4 regions of the Streptomyces sp. NPDC104313 genome follow, and region 2 is predicted to be linked to each of the others. Evidence: riboswitches for the same ligand, from Rfam matches in the RefSeq annotation. Region 2 holds a riboswitch; each other region holds the start of a gene.
The links. Region 2 has a riboswitch for cyclic di-AMP ahead of ACZ60Q_RS26990 (transglycosylase family protein). Riboswitches for the same ligand answer to the same signal wherever they lie in the genome.
Positions count from the first base shown of each region.

Region 1: linked by a shared signal. The riboswitch ahead of ACZ60Q_RS31815 (M23 family metallopeptidase) and the one ahead of ACZ60Q_RS26990 (transglycosylase family protein) in region 2 are both predicted to bind cyclic di-AMP.
Region 3: linked by a shared signal. The riboswitch ahead of ACZ60Q_RS31285 (C40 family peptidase) and the one ahead of ACZ60Q_RS26990 (transglycosylase family protein) in region 2 are both predicted to bind cyclic di-AMP.
Region 4: linked by a shared signal. The riboswitch ahead of ACZ60Q_RS34010 (M23 family metallopeptidase) and the one ahead of ACZ60Q_RS26990 (transglycosylase family protein) in region 2 are both predicted to bind cyclic di-AMP.

Region 1 covers NZ_JBVJMW010000019.1:33,023-37,123, reverse strand. The annotation lists gene ACZ60Q_RS31820 (tyrosine-protein phosphatase) at 1-281, opposite strand, end outside; cyclic di-AMP (ydaO/yuaA leader) riboswitch at 725-885, shown strand; gene ACZ60Q_RS31815 (M23 family metallopeptidase) at 889-1,833, shown strand; gene ACZ60Q_RS31810 (SGNH/GDSL hydrolase family protein) at 1,994-2,821, shown strand; gene ACZ60Q_RS31805 (STM4011 family radical SAM protein) at 2,834-3,757, opposite strand; gene ACZ60Q_RS31800 (STM4012 family radical SAM protein) at 3,765-4,101, opposite strand, start outside.
Region 2 covers NZ_JBVJMW010000013.1:88,849-92,949, forward strand. The annotation lists gene ACZ60Q_RS26980 (cytochrome P450 family protein) at 1-370, shown strand, start outside; gene ACZ60Q_RS26985 (transglycosylase family protein) at 546-1,616, shown strand; cyclic di-AMP (ydaO/yuaA leader) riboswitch at 1,906-2,088, shown strand; gene ACZ60Q_RS26990 (transglycosylase family protein) at 2,094-2,798, shown strand; gene eno (phosphopyruvate hydratase) at 3,123-4,101, shown strand, end outside.
Region 3 covers NZ_JBVJMW010000018.1:62,145-66,245, reverse strand. The annotation lists gene ACZ60Q_RS31295 (C40 family peptidase) at 1-983, opposite strand, end outside; gene ACZ60Q_RS31290 (hypothetical protein) at 1,230-1,583, shown strand; gene ACZ60Q_RS31285 (C40 family peptidase) at 1,678-2,865, opposite strand; cyclic di-AMP (ydaO/yuaA leader) riboswitch at 2,874-3,039, opposite strand; gene pcrA (DNA helicase PcrA) at 3,373-4,101, shown strand, end outside.
Region 4 covers NZ_JBVJMW010000023.1:63,722-67,822, forward strand. The annotation lists gene ACZ60Q_RS34005 (PP2C family protein-serine/threonine phosphatase) at 1-664, shown strand, start outside; cyclic di-AMP (ydaO/yuaA leader) riboswitch at 927-1,079, shown strand; gene ACZ60Q_RS34010 (M23 family metallopeptidase) at 1,091-2,122, shown strand; gene ACZ60Q_RS34015 (PrsW family intramembrane metalloprotease) at 2,350-3,867, opposite strand; gene trmB (tRNA (guanosine(46)-N7)-methyltransferase TrmB) at 3,968-4,101, opposite strand, start outside.

The DNA of each region.
Region 1 (4,101 bases), on a different contig from region 2:
GAGAGTGGAATGCTGACATTGCGGACACCGGCCAGCTCGATGTCGTAACCGTCGAGCCGGTGGTCGGTGGAGTGGCGGAAGTCGAAGATCGTGTGCAGTCCGAGCCCGCCGAGAAAGACCGCGTCCTCGGCGGTGGCGTGCGCCAGGTGGCCACTTCGGTAGAGCCGCCCGAAGGCGGTGCGCCGCCCGTCCGCGGTGGGGAGCCCGCCCACGTCGCGGAAGTTGCGGACTCCGCTCAGCACGGTCTCTGTCGGCGGGACCTGCGGCACCTGCTGCGTCACGGTGGCTCCTGGGATCTCTGGCGTCGGCGCCCCTCGCCGGCGAGAGGCGCTCCTGTGACGATACGACATCGATCAGACGGAAAATCAGCACGGCCGCGCACCCTGGTGAGGTGTCGGGACGGCCGGGCTGACCCGGCGTCAGGAGCGAAGCGAGCCAGGTGTCCGTATTGGTGCGTTTCGTAGAACATGCCCCGCTAATGGGGGAGATGAGATTTGAGGGGTGAGCGGGATCATACCCGTGACGGTCCGTGGTGAGAGTGCCCCGGAGTATTCCCGTTGCCCGCACGGAAACCCAAGATCCGTAATCCACGGAGGGTGACGGGAAAACCGGAGCGATATCGAACCGATGATTCCGATGCGCAACCGACGGCTTGTTCCGCTCGTCCTGACTCGTTTACGGTCGCCGCAATCCGGACGGACCGCCTAATCCTGCCGCCGCCCGGAATTCGCACCCACCCACTCACACGTGGCAGGAGCGGGGGAACCAGGTAAGCCGCCGATCCGGAGCGATCCGGACCGGCTCGGGGTGAAGTCGTGGCAACGCGACCGGGCATCTCCAGCCCGAACCCGACAGCTCACCTCGCAGGCGCCGGAGAGGAACTTCCCCATGCCCGCACAGGGTAAGCACCGTCGTCCGAAGTCCGGCCCGATCTCCCGCGGCGTACTCGCCGCAGGGACCGGCGGGGCCGTACTCGCCCTTCCGTTCATCGGCGCCACCGTCGCGAACGCCGCGGACCAGGCCGCCCCGGCCTCGAAGCCCGCCGCCTCGGTCGCCGCCGCGCACACCGCGCCGGCCACCGCCCCCGCAGCGTCGAAGGCCACCCCGAAGACGTACGCCGTCGTATCCGGCGACTACCTGGCGAAGATCGCGGCCGAGCACCAGCTCAAGGGCGGGTGGGAGAAGCTGTACCAGGACAACCGCTCCACCGTCGGCGAGAACCCCGGCCTGATCCACCCGGGCATGAAGCTGACCCTCGGCGCCAAGGGCTCCGCCCCGGCCGAGAAGTCCGCGGCTCCGAAGGCCGCCCCGAAGCAGGCCGAACCGGCCCCGAAGGCCGCGCCGAAGGAGGCCCCGAAGGCGGACACCGTCTCCGCCGACGACTCCGGCAGCTCGGCGCGGACCGGCTCCTCCGAGGCCACCGGCTCCGGCTGGTCCGCCCCGCTGGCAGGCGCCAACGTCACCACCCAGTACCGGGCTTCCGGCGCCAGCTGGTCCAGCGGCTACCACACCGGCTCGGACTTCCAGGCAGCCTCCGGCACCCCCGTGCTCGCCATCGGCCCGGGCACCGTGGTCTCGGCCGGCAACAGCGGCTCCTACGGCAACGAGGTCGTCATCCAGCACGAGGACGGCATGTACTCCCAGTACGCCCACCAGTCCTCGCTCAGCGTCTCCGTCGGCCAGACCGTCACCGGCGGCCAGCAGATCGGCCTCTCCGGCTCCACCGGCAACTCCACCGGCCCGCACCTGCACTTCGAGGTCCGCACCGGCCCGGGCTACGGCTCGGACGTCGACCCGATCGCGTACCTGCGTCAGCACGGCGTCTCGGTCTGACCGGGCCCGGCGAGAAGTGATCGAGGGGCGGTGCGCGGCGGCGCACCGCCCCTCGACTTATTCCGGCTTTACCCAAACTGACCAGGTGGTCTATCTCACCACCAGTCAACCCCGTATTACGGTCGCGTAGGTCACATCGCACGATGCAGGATAAACGCTTGTGGCAGACGATTCGAGAAACACCCAGCAGCACACCATCGGGTCGTACGCGGCGATCGGCGACAGTTTCACGGAGGGCGTCGGCGACCCCGGCCCCGCCGGGACATATCTCGGCTGGGCGGACCGCTTCGCGGTGCTCCTCGCCGACCGGCTCCCGGCCCCCGACGCGGTGGCCGGCTCCGAGGACTCCCCGCACGGGGACTTCCGCTACGCCAATCTCGCCGTACGAGGACGTCTCCTCGACCAGATCGTCCAGGAGCAGATCCCGCGTGCCAAGGAACTGGCCCCCGACCTGGTCAGCTTCTGCGCGGGCGGCAACGACATCATCCGGCCCGGCACCGACCCCGACGACCTCGCCGAGCGCTTCGAGCGGGCGGTCGCCGACCTGAGCAACGCCGTCGGCACGGTCATGGTCACCACCGGCTTCGATACCCGGGGCGTTCCGGTGCTGCGCCACATGCGCGGCAAGATCGCCACGTACAACGTCCATCTGCGGGCCATCGCCGACCGTTACCACTGCCCCGTGCTGGACCTGTGGTCACTGCGTTCCGTGCAGGACCGGCGCGCGTGGGACAACGACCGGCTGCACCTGTCGCCCGAGGGCCACACCCGCGTAGCGCTGCGTGCCGCACAGGTACTCGGCCACGACGTGCCCGCCGATCCCGACCAGCCCTGGCCGCCCCAGGCCCGGCGCACCCCCTTCGACGCACGGCGCGACAACATCCAGTGGGCCCGCGAATACCTCGTGCCCTGGATCGGCCGACGGCTGCGCGGAGAGTCCTCCGGCGACCACGTCGAGGCGAAGCGCCCGGACCTGCTGCCGCTGTAGCGGTCCAGCCGGTCAGGGCTCCAGCAGGGGAAGCGCACGCCGGGACGGGCTCGGCACCACGACTGCCTCCGCCGGCCTGCCCGCACCGAAGGGATGCCCCGCCGGTATGCGCTCCAGGACACCGCCCGCGAACACGTCGTACAGCGGCAGCGACTCCAGGTGCGCATAGCCGATGTGGCAGTCGCAGACGGCGAGCGGACAGGTTCGCGGGCCGAGCGCCCGGCGATAGCTGCCGTCGTAGAGATTTCCCAGCTCCGTCTTGACGAAGTGACAGCGTCGCACCGTGCCGTCGCCGTCCACCGAGATCACCGACTCGCCGGTCCGGCAGGGCAGCCCCGCCGAACGGTGCGGATCACGGCTGTAGGGGAACAGCGGATCCAGCTCCGTCCACCGCGCCGCCTCCTCGTCGGTGTAGGTGTGCCCCTCGGCGGCGTTCACCCAGAGATAGACCTCCTCCGGCAGCGCGGCCCGCAACCGTCGCGCCTCCTCCAGATGGGCGTCGAAGCCCACCACCCCCACGCTGTAGCGGATCCCGAGCCCGGACAGCTCCCGGCACCGGCCGAGGAACCGCTCGTAAGGTGTCTGCCCCGGGTGGTATGTGCACCAGAGCGCGATCCGTTCCGGATCCGCGTCCGCCAGCCAGCCGGTACGGCAGCTCAGGTTCGTCTGGATCGCCACCCGCCCGATGTGCGGCACCCGCGACAGCTCGGTCAGCGCCCGCCGGTACCAGGAACGCACCAGGCCCTCGCCCCACGGGGTGAACAGCACGGACAGCCGGTCACCGGTCCGCGCCGCGGCCCAGCCGGTGAACCGCTCCAGCGCCTCCTGGTCGGCCGTGAGCTGCGCGCGGCTGTCCCGCCGCTTGGCGAACGGGCAGTACGGACAGTCGTAGTCGCAGGAGGCGAGCGGCCCCCGGTAGAGAATCGTCAGGTCCATGGCCCGGTCACTTCCGCTCGTACGCGGCCATCGCGGCCCGCACCCCGGGGGAGAACAGTGCGGGGCCCAGCGCGTCGGAGTGGGCGAGGCCCGACGGGGACAGCCTGAGCAGACCGTCCGGCGCCGACGCGTCCAGCCAGCCCCGGGCCGCGAACCCCGCCAGCTCGGCCGGGAAGTCAGCGCCCGGATCCGTGCCGAACCGTGCCCGGTAGTCCACCACCGGCAACCCCGCCGCCTGGAGCAGCGACTGCAGCAGATGCCTCCGTCGCGCCTCGCCGGCGTCGACGTACCGGCCGACCTCGGCCCGGGAGAAGTCATCGACAGCGGTGAAGCGGTCGATGATC
Region 2 (4,101 bases):
CACCGAGGCGCTGACCCTGGGCGGCGAGGAGATCGCCGCCGGGGACCCCGTACTGGTGGTGCTGGCGGCGGCCGACCGTGACCCGGAGCGGTTCACGGATCCGGACACCCTGGACCTTGCACGGCGTGACAATCAGCACCTCGGATACGGGCACGGCATCCACTACTGCCTGGGTGCGCCGCTGGCCCGGCTGGAGGGTCAGATCGCGCTGGCCACGCTGTTGAGGCGCCTTCCTGACCTGCGACTTGCGGGAGAACCTGGGGATTTGCGCTGGCGCGGCGGGCTCATCATGCGTGGGCTGCGCACCCTTCCTGTCGCGTTCGAACCGGGAAGCCGATCCGATGGAAGTGACACAGCGTCAACTCTGTGACTTTTACGTGATCTGCGCTGCATCGACTTGTGACATACGTTCGAGTCCCGCTAGGTTCACGTTTCGACGCGTCGGCCGCACCTTGCTCACGCGTCACTTGTGCGCCGAAGCAGGCACGAAGACCGCTGCGCGGCGCTCAGGCCACTCGCTTGTCAGTCGCACGGAAGGCATACCCATGGGCTCCGCGAACGGCAGACACCGCCGCCCTCGTCAGGCACCCGCCATCATCGTCGCCGCAGGGGTGACGGGATCGGCCATCGCCATCCCGCTGCTCGGCGCCGGCGGTGCGCACGCGGCCGAGGCCACCACCTGGGACCGGGTGGCGGAGTGCGAGAGCGGCGGCATGTGGAGCGCCGATCTCGGCAACGCCCATTACGGCGGGCTCCAGTTCACGCAGGAGACCTGGTCGGCGTACGGCGGCACCGCCTTCGCGCCCCGGGCCGACCTCGCCAGCCGTTCGCAGCAGATCTCCGTCGCCGAGAAGGTCCTGGACGACCAGGGCCCGAAGGCGTGGCCCAGCTGTGCGGTGATCTCCGGCCTCGCGGTGGACGGCAGTCTGCCCGGCGTCGACCCGGGCACCTCGCCGTCCACGGACCCGTCCACGGACCCGTCCGCCGATCCCTCGGCGGACCCGACGGCCACCCCGACCGACGAAGCGGATACGACCGGCGAATCCGGCAAGGGTGGTAAGTCCGGAGAAGCCGATGGATCCGGCAAGGGCGGGAAGGGCGACGAGGCGGGCAGTGGCGGTGGTGGTGCGGAGAAGGGGAGTGGGGCCCCCGACTCCTCGGTGACGCCCTCCGCCCCGCCGGTCTCCGACGCCCCCGATGCCTCGAACCCGTCCACGGCGCCCGACGCCTCTACGGGCGAGGACGGCGAGGGGGGTAAGCACCGGGGCGCCCCCGCGCCCGAGGAGGCCGGCGCGGGCCAGGAGGACGGCCCCCGCGAGTCCGGCCGGCACGCCTCGCGCGGCGACGGCGACGCGCGGGACGGCGGCGCGGCGACCGCCGACGGGTACACGGTGCGGCCCGGGGACAACCTCTGGGCGATCGCCGACGCCCAGGAGCTCCCCGGCGGCTGGACCGGTCTGTACGAGACGAACAAAGACCTCCTGGGCCCCGACCCGGACCTGATCCTGCCCGGCCAGAACCTGGACCTCGGCCTGGACCAGGGCGCGGGCAAGGCCGCGGGCAAGGGCGCGGACCAGGCCGCGCCGGCGGGCGCCGAGGTGCCCGCCGGCGACTGATCGAATGCGGGGGAACACCTCGAAAATCGGGGCAGTTAAGAGGCCTATGTCCGCTTTTGCGTAAGTGAGACATGGATCTCTTTGCCTCAACTGGCGTATTCCGTCAGGCCGGTCCGGCTGTATCGCCCCCCACCTGCGGAAACGGCCCGCAGGTCGCCGTGAGTTCGAGTCGATTGCCCCCTATGTCCATCTTTGAATGTCGGGGTTCCCTGTGTTTACGGTCGGAGCCGCTCGCACCGCGGGCCCCGTCGACCGTCACGCCGAATCCTGCCGTCGGTCGAAGGGAACAGACGCGTAAGCGCCGTAGGCAGGAGCGGGGGACCCAGGTAGGCCGCCGGGTCCGGACGCCTCGTCGAACCGACGGGGATGTACGGGACCGGCTAGGGGTGAAGTCGCGAGCAGTACCACGCGACCGGGCAACTCATCAGCCCGAACCCGACAGCTCACCTCGTAGGCGTCGGTGAGGAGATTCGTTCCATGCTGCTGAACAGCAAGGGCAAGCACCGCCGCCCGTCCAAGGCCACCCGTATCGCCACCCTCGCGGGTGTCACCAGTGCCGCCGTCGCCGTCCCGCTGCTGGGTGCGACCAGCGCTTCCGCCGCCTCCGTCGAGACCTGGGACGCCGTCGCCCAGTGCGAGTCCGGCGGCAACTGGTCCATCAACACCGGCAACGGCTACTACGGCGGACTGCAGTTCTCGCAGTCCAGCTGGGCCGCCGCCGGCGGTACGCAGTACGCCTCGCGCGCCGACCTGGCCTCCAAGGACCAGCAGATCGCCACCGCCGAGAAGCTTCTCGACATCCAGGGCCCGGGTGCCTGGGCCTGCGCCGGCGCCGGCGGCCTCACCAACGACGGTGTGGACCCGGGCGTGAACACCGGCTCCGGCTCCGGCGAGAGCAAGCCCGCGCAGGCGCAGCCCGAGCGGCAGGCCGAGCAGCCCACCACGCGCTCCGAGCAGCGCACCGCTCCGCAGGCCGAGAGCAAGAAGACCGTCACCACCCCGACCGGCGAGAAGGTCCAGAAGGGCGACGGCGAGTACAAGGTCGAGGCCGGCGACACCCTGAGCAGCATCGCCCAGGCGGAAGACGTCAAGGGTGGCTGGAGCAAGCTCTTCGACCTCAACGGCGACATCGTCAAGGACGCGGACCTGATCTTCCCGGGTCAGCAGCTCCACCTGAAGTAACCCGCCGTCTCTCCTCTCCGGGGGAGAAGCGTCCGGCGGCACTTCTCCCCGCACGGCTTCCCGGCCCGGCGCGCCCGTCCCCCCGGCGCGCCGGGCCGGGTTCTTCGTGAGAGGCGGGCGCCGACGGGCCCGCGTTCGTTCACCTCTTGTTGTTACCGGTCGGTAGATTTCTAGAGTTTTGTCCCGTGATGCAGGTCCCTGGGTTCTTTTTCGTCCCAGGAGGCGGGCGGTCGGCCGGCCGACGGGGCCGGGCCCGATAGGCTCGTGTCGCAAGGCCGCAGTGACCCTGCACAACCAGTGTCAGATCCCAGAAGGAGATGCCTCGTGCCGTCCATCGACGTCGTCGTAGCCAGGGAAATCCTCGACTCCCGGGGCAACCCCACGGTCGAGGTCGAGGTTGGCCTCGACGACGGCAGCACGGGCCGTGCTGCCGTTCCGTCCGGCGCCTCCACCGGCGCGTTCGAGGCTGTTGAGCTTCGCGACGGTGACCCCAACCGCTACCAGGGCAAGGGCGTCGAGAAGGCCGTCCTCGCCGTCATCGAGCAGATCGGCCCGGAGCTCGTCGGGTACGACGCCACCGAGCAGCGCCTCATCGACCAGGCGATGTTCGACCTGGACGCCACCGAGAACAAGGCCTCGCTCGGCGCGAACGCCATCCTCGGCGTCTCGCTGGCCGTCGCGCACGCCGCCTCCGAGGCGTCCGACCTGCCGCTCTTCCGCTACCTCGGCGGCCCGAACGCGCACCTGCTGCCCGTTCCGATGATGAACATCCTGAACGGCGGCTCGCACGCCGACTCCAACGTGGACATCCAGGAGTTCATGATCGCGCCGATCGGCGCGGAGTCCTTCTCCGAGGCCCTGCGCTGGGGCGCGGAGATCTACCACACGCTCAAGAAGGTCCTCAAGACCAAGGGCCTGTCCACCGGACTCGGCGACGAGGGCGGCTTCGCCCCGAACCTGGAGTCCAACCGCGCCGCCCTGGACCTCATCGTCGAGGCCATCAAGGAGGCCGGCTACGTCCCGGGCCGTGACGTGGCGCTCGCGCTCGACGTCGCCGCGTCCGAGTTCTACAAGGACGGCGTCTACGAGTTCGAGGGCAAGTCCCGCTCGGCCGCCGAGATGACCGAGTACTACGAGGAGCTCGTCTCCGCGTACCCGCTGGTCTCCATCGAGGACCCGCTGTACGAGGACGACTGGGCCGGCTGGAAGGTCATCACCGACCGCATCGGCGCCAAGGTCCAGATCGTCGGCGACGACCTCTTCGTCACCAACCCCGAGCGTCTGGCCCGCGGCATCGAGGAGG
Region 3 (4,101 bases), on a different contig from region 2:
CCGCCGATGTAGAGGCCGACATGGCTGATCCCGGGGTAGAAGAACACCAGGTCGCCGGGGGTCAGTTCGGATCGGGGGACCCGGACCCCGGCGTTGATCTGGGTGTAGGTGGTGCGCGGCAGGCTCACGCCCGCCGCTTTCCAGGCCGCCTGGGTCAGCCCCGAGCAGTCGAAGGCGTTCGGACCCGTCGCGCCCCAGACGTACGGCTTGCCGATCGCGCCGTACGCGAAGGCGACGGCCTGGCCGGCGCGGGAGTTGGGCGCGGTGACCGGGGTGCGAGCGGTGGAGCGGTCGGCGTGGGCCGGGCCGCCACCGTGCCGGGCGTCGGCGACGCGTTCGTAGGCGGCGCGCTCGTCGGCGGTCAGGGTGACCAGCAGCCTGCGGGCGTCGGCCAGCTTGGTGCGGATCGCGGTGCGCTGTTCGCGCAGCTCGACGCGGCGGGCGGCGAGGCGTTCGGTCTCCTGGTCGGCGCGGGCCTTGACGCGGGTGATCTGGGAGACCTGCCGCTTGATGTTCCGTAGCAGGCCGCTCTGCCGGTCGCCCACCCGGTCGAGGTAGGAGGAGCGTCGCAGATAGGCGTCGGGGTCGGAGGAGAGCGCCAGTTGCAGGGCCGGGTCCAGGGTGCCGCTGCGGTACTGCGCGGTGGCCAGCGAACCGAGGGCGTTCCGGGCGCTGTTGAGGCGGGCGGTGCGGCGGGCGGCCTCGTCGCTCAGGGTGTCGACGGCGCGGGTGGCGGTGGTCGCCTTCTCCTTCGCCCCGTTGTACTTCTCGGTGGCGACCTCGGCTTCGTGGTACAGCCGGTCGACCTTCGCCTTCACCTGCGTGGCGGTGGGGGCCGGTTCGGCGGGGGCCGCGCCCGCTCCGGTGACCGAGCCGGCGGTGGCGGCCCCGGCGAGCGCCAGAGTGGCGGCGGTGCGGGCAGCAGGGCCGGTGAGCGGGCGCTGCTTGGGTTTTCGGTGAGCTGACCTGCGGTGCGCTGCCACGGGGGCGGCATCCTTCCTGTCGGCTGCCCGCCGGGGGGTATCGGCGGGTCCGTGAAGGACGCTAATCCCGGTGCCGGGAAAAGAATCGCCATGACCACTATTGCCCTGATGTGACGTTCAACCGGTCATGGTTGATCACCAATACATCCACATATCAGGGCAATGCGATTCATCTCGGAGAAAGCGCGCAAGGAAGGCTTGCCTCACTGAAAGGTAAAACCCCGGCCGTGGCTAGTCTCCGGAACCATGGACGTACTCATCAATGTCTTCGTCGCCCTGCACATCATCGGCATCGCCTCCCTGCTGGGCGGTTTCCTGACGCAGATGAAGGCCATGGGAGCGGGCACCGCGCGCTTCATCCCCGCCATGCTGCACGGCGCGCTGACCATGCTCGTCACCGGCATCGCCCTGGTCGGACTCAATCAGGCCGACGGCCAGACCGTGAACAACGTCAAGATCGGGATCAAGCTCGCGCTGCTGGTCGTGATCCTCGCCCTCGTCTACGTCAAGCGGGACGAAGAGACGGTGGACAAGGGCGCGTTCGCCGCGGTCGGTGGACTGACGGCCGCCAACATCTTCATCGCCACGGTCTGGACCTGAGTCCGCGCGGGGTGCGCCCGCTCCGGGCGGTGCGCCCGCTCTAGGCGGTGCGCCCGCTCTAGGCGGGGCGTACGCTCCGGGCGGTGCGCCCGTTCTAGGCGGGGCGTACGCTCCCGTGGATCGGCATGTAGTAGATCGACTCCTCGCGCACGTTCGCACCCGGCTTCGGGGCGTGGATCATCATCCCGTCGCCCTTGTATATGCCGACGTGGCTGATGTCGTCGTAGAAGAAGACCAGGTCTCCGGGGAGCAGGTCGGACGTGGCGACCCGGGTCCCGACCTCGACCTGGTCCCAGGTCGTCCGGGGCAGGGTCACGCCTGCCTCCCGCCAGGCCGCCTGCGTCAGCCCCGAGCAGTCGTAACTGGAGGGGCCCGACGCGCCCCACACGTACGGCTTCCCGATCTGGGCGCGGGCGAAGGCCAGCACCTTCTCCGCCTTGGCGGCGTAGCCGCTGTCCGTACCGGTGCCGGAGCCCGGCTCCGTGCCCGTGCCGGAACCGGAGCCCGTGCCCGAACCGCCGCCGGACTCCTTCGCCGTCTCCTCGCGGGCCTTCTCCCCGGCCTCGGCCCTCTCCTTCGCCTCGGCGGCCTGCCGGGCGGCCAGCTTCGCCGCCTTCTCCTCCGCCTCGGCCTCCTTCTCGCGCTCCAGCTCCGCCAGCCGCGCCTTCTCCTCGGCGGTCAGCCTCGACAGCAGGCCCCGGGCCTCCGTGAGCCTGGTCTGCACGCCCTTCTTGCTGGAGGCGAGCGTGGCCTGCGTCTCCGTGAGGGCCTCCAGGCTCTTCACCGCCTCCGCGCGCTTCTTCGCCGCCGAGGCCTGCTGCGTACGGACCTCGGTGACGGCCTTCAGCTGCCGCTCCGTGGCCCGGTCCATCAGCCGGCTCTGGTCGAAGTACCCCTGCGGGTCGTCCGCCAGGAAGAACGTCGCGGTGGGCGTGATGCCGCCGCTGCGGTACTGGGCCGTCGCGTAGGAGCCCAGCGCCCTGCGCGCCTCGTTGATCTTCTCGGTCCGCTTCGCCACGTCGGAGAGCAGTGTGTCGACCTTCGTCCGCTGGGACGCGGAGGTGGCCTTGGCCCGGTTGTACTCCTGGGTCGCGGCGCCCGCCTGCCGGTACAGGGCGTCGACCTTCTTCCGGACTTCCTCGATGGCGGGCTTCGGCTCCGCGGGAGCCGCCGTGGCGCTCTGCGTGGAGAGCAGCGTCACGGAGGCCAGCGCGGCCGTCGTCAGCCCGACGGCGGGGGCGGTGGTGCGCACCTTCGTGCGCGGCTTGCGATGCGATGCCAAGGCCTGCGTCTCCTTCCGTGGACCGCCTACCGGGTCAGCTGTCGGGTTCGGACGGAACGGAAGGCTGTCCTACGGTCCGGATGCGAGGGCACGGACCGATTCACCCCGGTGCTGTGTGTGGGTCCCCGGTTCCGAACTGCCAGGGAGGCAGCACGGATTCGGCGGAAGTGCCCGTCGGGCGTGGTTCGCTCCAGGGAGGTACGGGTCACTTGACCGAGCACGCTAGCCAACCGGCCCCGCCGCTGGGAAGGACGATGAGCGATATGCCCGATACATTTTCGTGACCTTTCCGGCTCGGGGGTCCGGCACCCACCCCCGAGGGCTCCGGCACTCCCTCCGACCGGGCACTCCTTCACGGAACGTCGCCGCCCGTTCTCGGTGCGTGTCCGGCGGGTCCGGCGGGTGTCCGGTGGATGTCCGGTGCGGGCGTGTCGGAGGCCGGTACGGAGAGCCCGTTCTCGGCTTCGGCGGAAGGTTGTCAGTCCGGCCGCCTAGACTCGGGAGGCGATGAGCAGCCTCTTTGACGACAGTTTCCTGACAGGCCTCCAGCCCGCGGAGGACGGCCCCCCGCCGCCGCCCGAGGGCCACGCGCCCGAAGCGGTGCCGGAGGGACTCTTCGAGGGCGTCTACGACGCGCCCCCGCCGCCCCGGGACGGGTACTACCGGGACGGTCACCCGCGCCCGGTGATCGACTCCGCCGCGCTGCTCGACGGGCTGAACACCGAGCAGCGCGCCGCCGTCGTGCACGCCGGGTCCCCGCTGCTCATCGTCGCCGGGGCCGGTTCCGGCAAGACCCGGGTCCTCACCCATCGCATCGCGCATCTGCTGGCCGAGCGCGGGACGCACCCCGGGCAGATCCTCGCGATCACCTTCACCAACAAGGCCGCGGGCGAGATGAAGGAGCGCGTCGAGCAGCTCGTCGGCCCGCGCGCCCACGCCATGTGGGTCATGACCTTCCACAGTGCGTGCGTGCGCATCCTGCGCCGCGAGTCCAAGAAGCTCGGTTTCACCTCGTCGTTCTCGATCTACGACGCCGCCGACTCCAAGCGCCTGATGGCTCTGGTCTGCCGCGACCTGGACCTGGACCCCAAGCGCTATCCGCCGAAGTCCTTCACCGCCAAGGTCTCCAACCTCAAGAACGAGCTCATCGACGAGGAGACCTTCGCCGGACAGGCGGCGGACGGCTTCGAGAAGACGCTGGCCCAGGCGTACGCGCTCTACCAGGCCCGCCTGCGC
Region 4 (4,101 bases), on a different contig from region 2:
CACCCCGTACGGGGTGCGTCTGGTCGTCGGCGACGTACGCGGCAAGGGGCTGGACGCCGTCGGGGCGGTGGCGGTGATCATCGGGGCGTTCCGGGAGGCGGCCGAGCAGGAGCGTTCGCTGGAGGGCGTCGCCCAGCGGCTGGAGCGGGCGTTGGCACGGGAGGGGACGCGGCGGTACGGGCTGGACGCCATGGAGGGGTTCATCACTGCCGTGCTGGCCGAGATCCCGCCCGGTTCGGCCTCGTTGCGCCTCGTCAACCGCGGTCACCCCGAGCCGATCCTGCTGCATGTCGACGGCGCCCTGGAAGTGCTGGCGCCTTCGGTGCCCGCGCTGCCGCTGGGGATGGACCTGGAGGTGTGGCCGGACCGGTCCGACGAGTGGGCGATGCCCGCCGGGGCGACGCTCCTCGCCTTCACGGACGGCCTGTCCGAGGCCAGGGACCCGAACGGGGTCTTCTACGATCCGGCGGCCCGGCTGCTCGGCAGGATCTTCCCGGGCCCGGAGGAACTGCTGTCGGCGCTGACGGACGACGTACGGCTGCACACCGGCGGGCGGACCACGGACGACATGGCGCTCATCGCGGTCGGCCGGCCGGCGGAGGGGCAGCCCGTGCGCCGGACGACGGTGAAGATCGTGGGCCGGGACGGCGACACCGGGCGATGACGCAGGGCGGCGGCGGGGCGGCGACATCGGGCGATGACACGCTGTGTAGTCGAAGGGCGTCGCTCCGCATAACATTTGACACACCATCAGAAAAAGTAGTGCGGCTGAGGTGCGGTCAAGTCGTCCGATTCGGCCCGCTTGTTACCCGTACATCCCCACGATGTTCGTTAATGATCAACAGGAACAGCTTGGAATCGGGCCCGTCCGTCTATTAACGTTCGATAACGCAGCGCGGTCGCACAGCCGTCGTCAGAGACGGCACCGCGCGCGAGCGCCGAATTCCGCAAGGGAACCGGGGAACCACCTACATGGGGTGAATCGGGCGCCTGTGTCTCGTGAGAGACGGAGGGGCCCGTAGGAGACCTTCCTGCTCCGAACCCGTCAGCTAACCCGGTAGGCGAGAAGGAAGGAAAGGAGTGCGCCCACGTGGCGTCCAACAAGCCTGCCCCTGAGGCCCCGTCACCCTTCAGTGCCGACACCTTCGGTGGCGAGGAACGCACCTGGGAGGAATGGAACCCCACCGCGGAGTCCATCCGTCCCGTGCGCGGCAAACACCGTGTGGCCAAGCAGCGTGGTCTGGCCCGTAGCTCCACCGTCCTCGGGGTCGGTGTCATAGCGGCCGTCGGTGCGGGCGGCATGGCCACCGCGCAGGACAAGGCGCCGGTCTCCATCTCTCTTCCCGATTCCATCGCGGACAACCTCCCCGACGCCAAGTCCCTTCCCGGCGTCGGGTCTTTGATGTCCGACGAGGCGGAGCCCGCCCCGGTCGCCGCGTCCGCGCCGCTCACCACCGCCGGCCTCACCACCGCCGAGGCCGAGCAGGGCACCGACGCCGGCGAGGCGCTGCGCGCCCGGATCCTCCAGCAGGCCGAGCAGCAGCAGGCCAGCGCCGACGCCGAGGCCAGGGCCGCCGCCGAGAAGGCGGCGGCCGAGAGCGCCGCCGCCGAGGCCAAGCAGCAGCAGGACGAGGCCGAGGCCGATGCCGCCGCGAAGAAGAAGGCCGCGGAGAAGGAAGCGAAGAAGAAGAAGGAGGCCGAGCGGCTCGCCGAGCTCGCCGCCAGCTTCTCCCTCCCCACCTTCTCGTACACGATCACCTCGACCTACGGTCAGTCCGGCGCGCTCTGGTCCTCGGGCCAGCACACCGGTCTCGACTTCGCCGGCTCGGGCGGTGCGCCGCTCAAGGCCGTGCACAGCGGCACGATCACGTCGGCCGGCTACTCCGGTTCGTACGGCTACCGCACGGTCCTCGAACTCGAGGACGGCACGGAGATCTGGTACGCCCACCAGTCCTCGATCGAGGTCTCCGTCGGCCAGAAGGTCACCACCGGGCAGACCATCGGCCGCATGGGCGACAGCGGCAACGTCACCGGCGTCCACCTCCACATGGAGGTCCGCACCGCGGGCGGTTCCGCGATGGACCCGATGGCCTGGCTGAGCAGCAAGGGCCTGAACGTCTGATCCCCAGGTCCTGCGGCCGACCTCCTTCGTCGCCGCCCCGAAACCCCGGCAGCCCTGACGCACACCCCCCGACGTCAGGGCTGCCGGTCCGTCCCGGGGACGCGGTCGTCGGCCCCCGGCCGACCGGCGGCGAACTCGTGGTGCTCACCGAGGCGTCGGCCTGACGGAGCCGGACGCCGCCCCCGGCCGCTCATCCGCCGACTCTGCGGCTATGGCTACGGCTATGGCTACTTCGGAGGGCGTCGGTGGTCAGGCGGCGTGCTGCCGTGCGGAGGGGGCGGCGGGTAGGCGCCGGGGCCGTATCCGGGCGGGTGGCCGTGCGTCTGTCCGTATCCGTGTCCGGGCCCGTACCCGGGCCCGTACCCGTATCCGGGCGGATGCCCAGGGCCGTACCCGTACCCGTACCCGTACGGCGTCGGTACGGGGCGGCCGCGGTGGGCGCCCGGGCGGGCCGTCAGACGGGCCGCGTGCGCGAGGGCCGGGGCCGCGACCTCCCGGCGCTGCCAGAGGTGGTGCAGCAACTCCCGTTCCCGCGCGCCGAAGTCCGGGCCCACCGCGCCGTGGCGGGCGCGGCGGCGCAGACCCGCCAGGGAGGTCGCGAACGACTCGTACTCCGCGACCGCGCGGGCCGCCGCCCGGCCCCGCGTCCGGTCCGGCTGCCAGTGGCGGGCCAGGTCGCGGGCCATGCCCCGGGCCCGCATGGAGGAGAGCGCCGCCGGTTCGGCGGGGGTGAGCCAGCCCGCCGCCGCATAGGCGGGCAGCTCGGCCGCGAGCGTCCGCAGCTCCCGCTGGCGCCACCAGATCGCCAGCCAGGTCACCAGGCCGAACGCCGGGACCATGACGATGCCGTACACCGCGTAGAAGCCGTACGGGCCGAAGGCCGACGAGCCGTTCCACAGGGCGTGCAGACCCATCGACAGGAGCAGCCCCAGCAGCGGCAGGGCGATCCGGCGGACCCGGTGGCGGCGGGCACTGACGGCCGCGAAGCCGAAGCCGAGGCCCGTGAGCACCGTGAACAGGGGGTGCGCGAAGGGCGACATCACGATCCGCACGAAGAACGTCCCGGCCGTCACCGAGGCGAACCCGGAGCTGCCCAGCAACTGGTCCTCGCCGAAGGCGTTGCCCAGGTAGAGGATGTTCTCGGTGAACGCGAAGCCCGTCGCGGTGAAGCCGGCGACGACGATGCCGTCCACCACCCCGCTGAACTCCCGTCTGCGGAACAGGAAGATCAGCAGCACTGCCGCCGCTTTCGCGCTCTCCTCGACCACGGGGGCGATCACCGTCGCCCCCAGGGTGTCGGCGCTCGCCGGGTCGGCCGTCGCGGTGGTTATCCAGCGCGTCGCGAACGAGTTGGCGATGATCGCGACGAGCGCGGCTGCGCACGCGCCCCAGGCGAAGGAGAACAGCAGATTCCGCCAGGGACCCGGCTCGACCCGGTCCAGCCAGCGGAAGGCGGCCATCAGGAGCGGCACCGGAAGCACCGCCAGGCCGAGACCGACGAGGAACCCCTCCGGGCCGGTCTGCTCCCGGACGAGGGCCAGGATCACCAGCCCGCACAGCACGAGCGCCACGATCACGGCCCCGGCGCGGAACACCTTGCTGCGCCACACCATGCCGACGCGGCGCGGCCGGTAGCGCCCTCGACCGGGCTCCGGCGCGGCGCCCAGGACCTCGTCGAGCCGCTGCTCATGGAGGACCGGGACGGCTGGTCGCGCCTGCTGATGCTGCACGGAGGGGTCGGACACCTCTCGACCCTAACGAGGAGCACCGACACCCTGCGACGGCGCATCCGGCCGGACATGGCCGTACGGCGTTGTGAGCGGTGGACCGGATGCGGGCGGTGCGTCAGACGCGGGCGAACAGCAGGTCGTGGACGGCGTGCCCCTTGTCCAGGCCCTGGCCCTCGAAGCGGGTGAGCGGCCGGAACGCGGGTCGCGGGGCGTATCCGCCGTCGGCCGCGCTGTTCGCGAAGCGGGGGT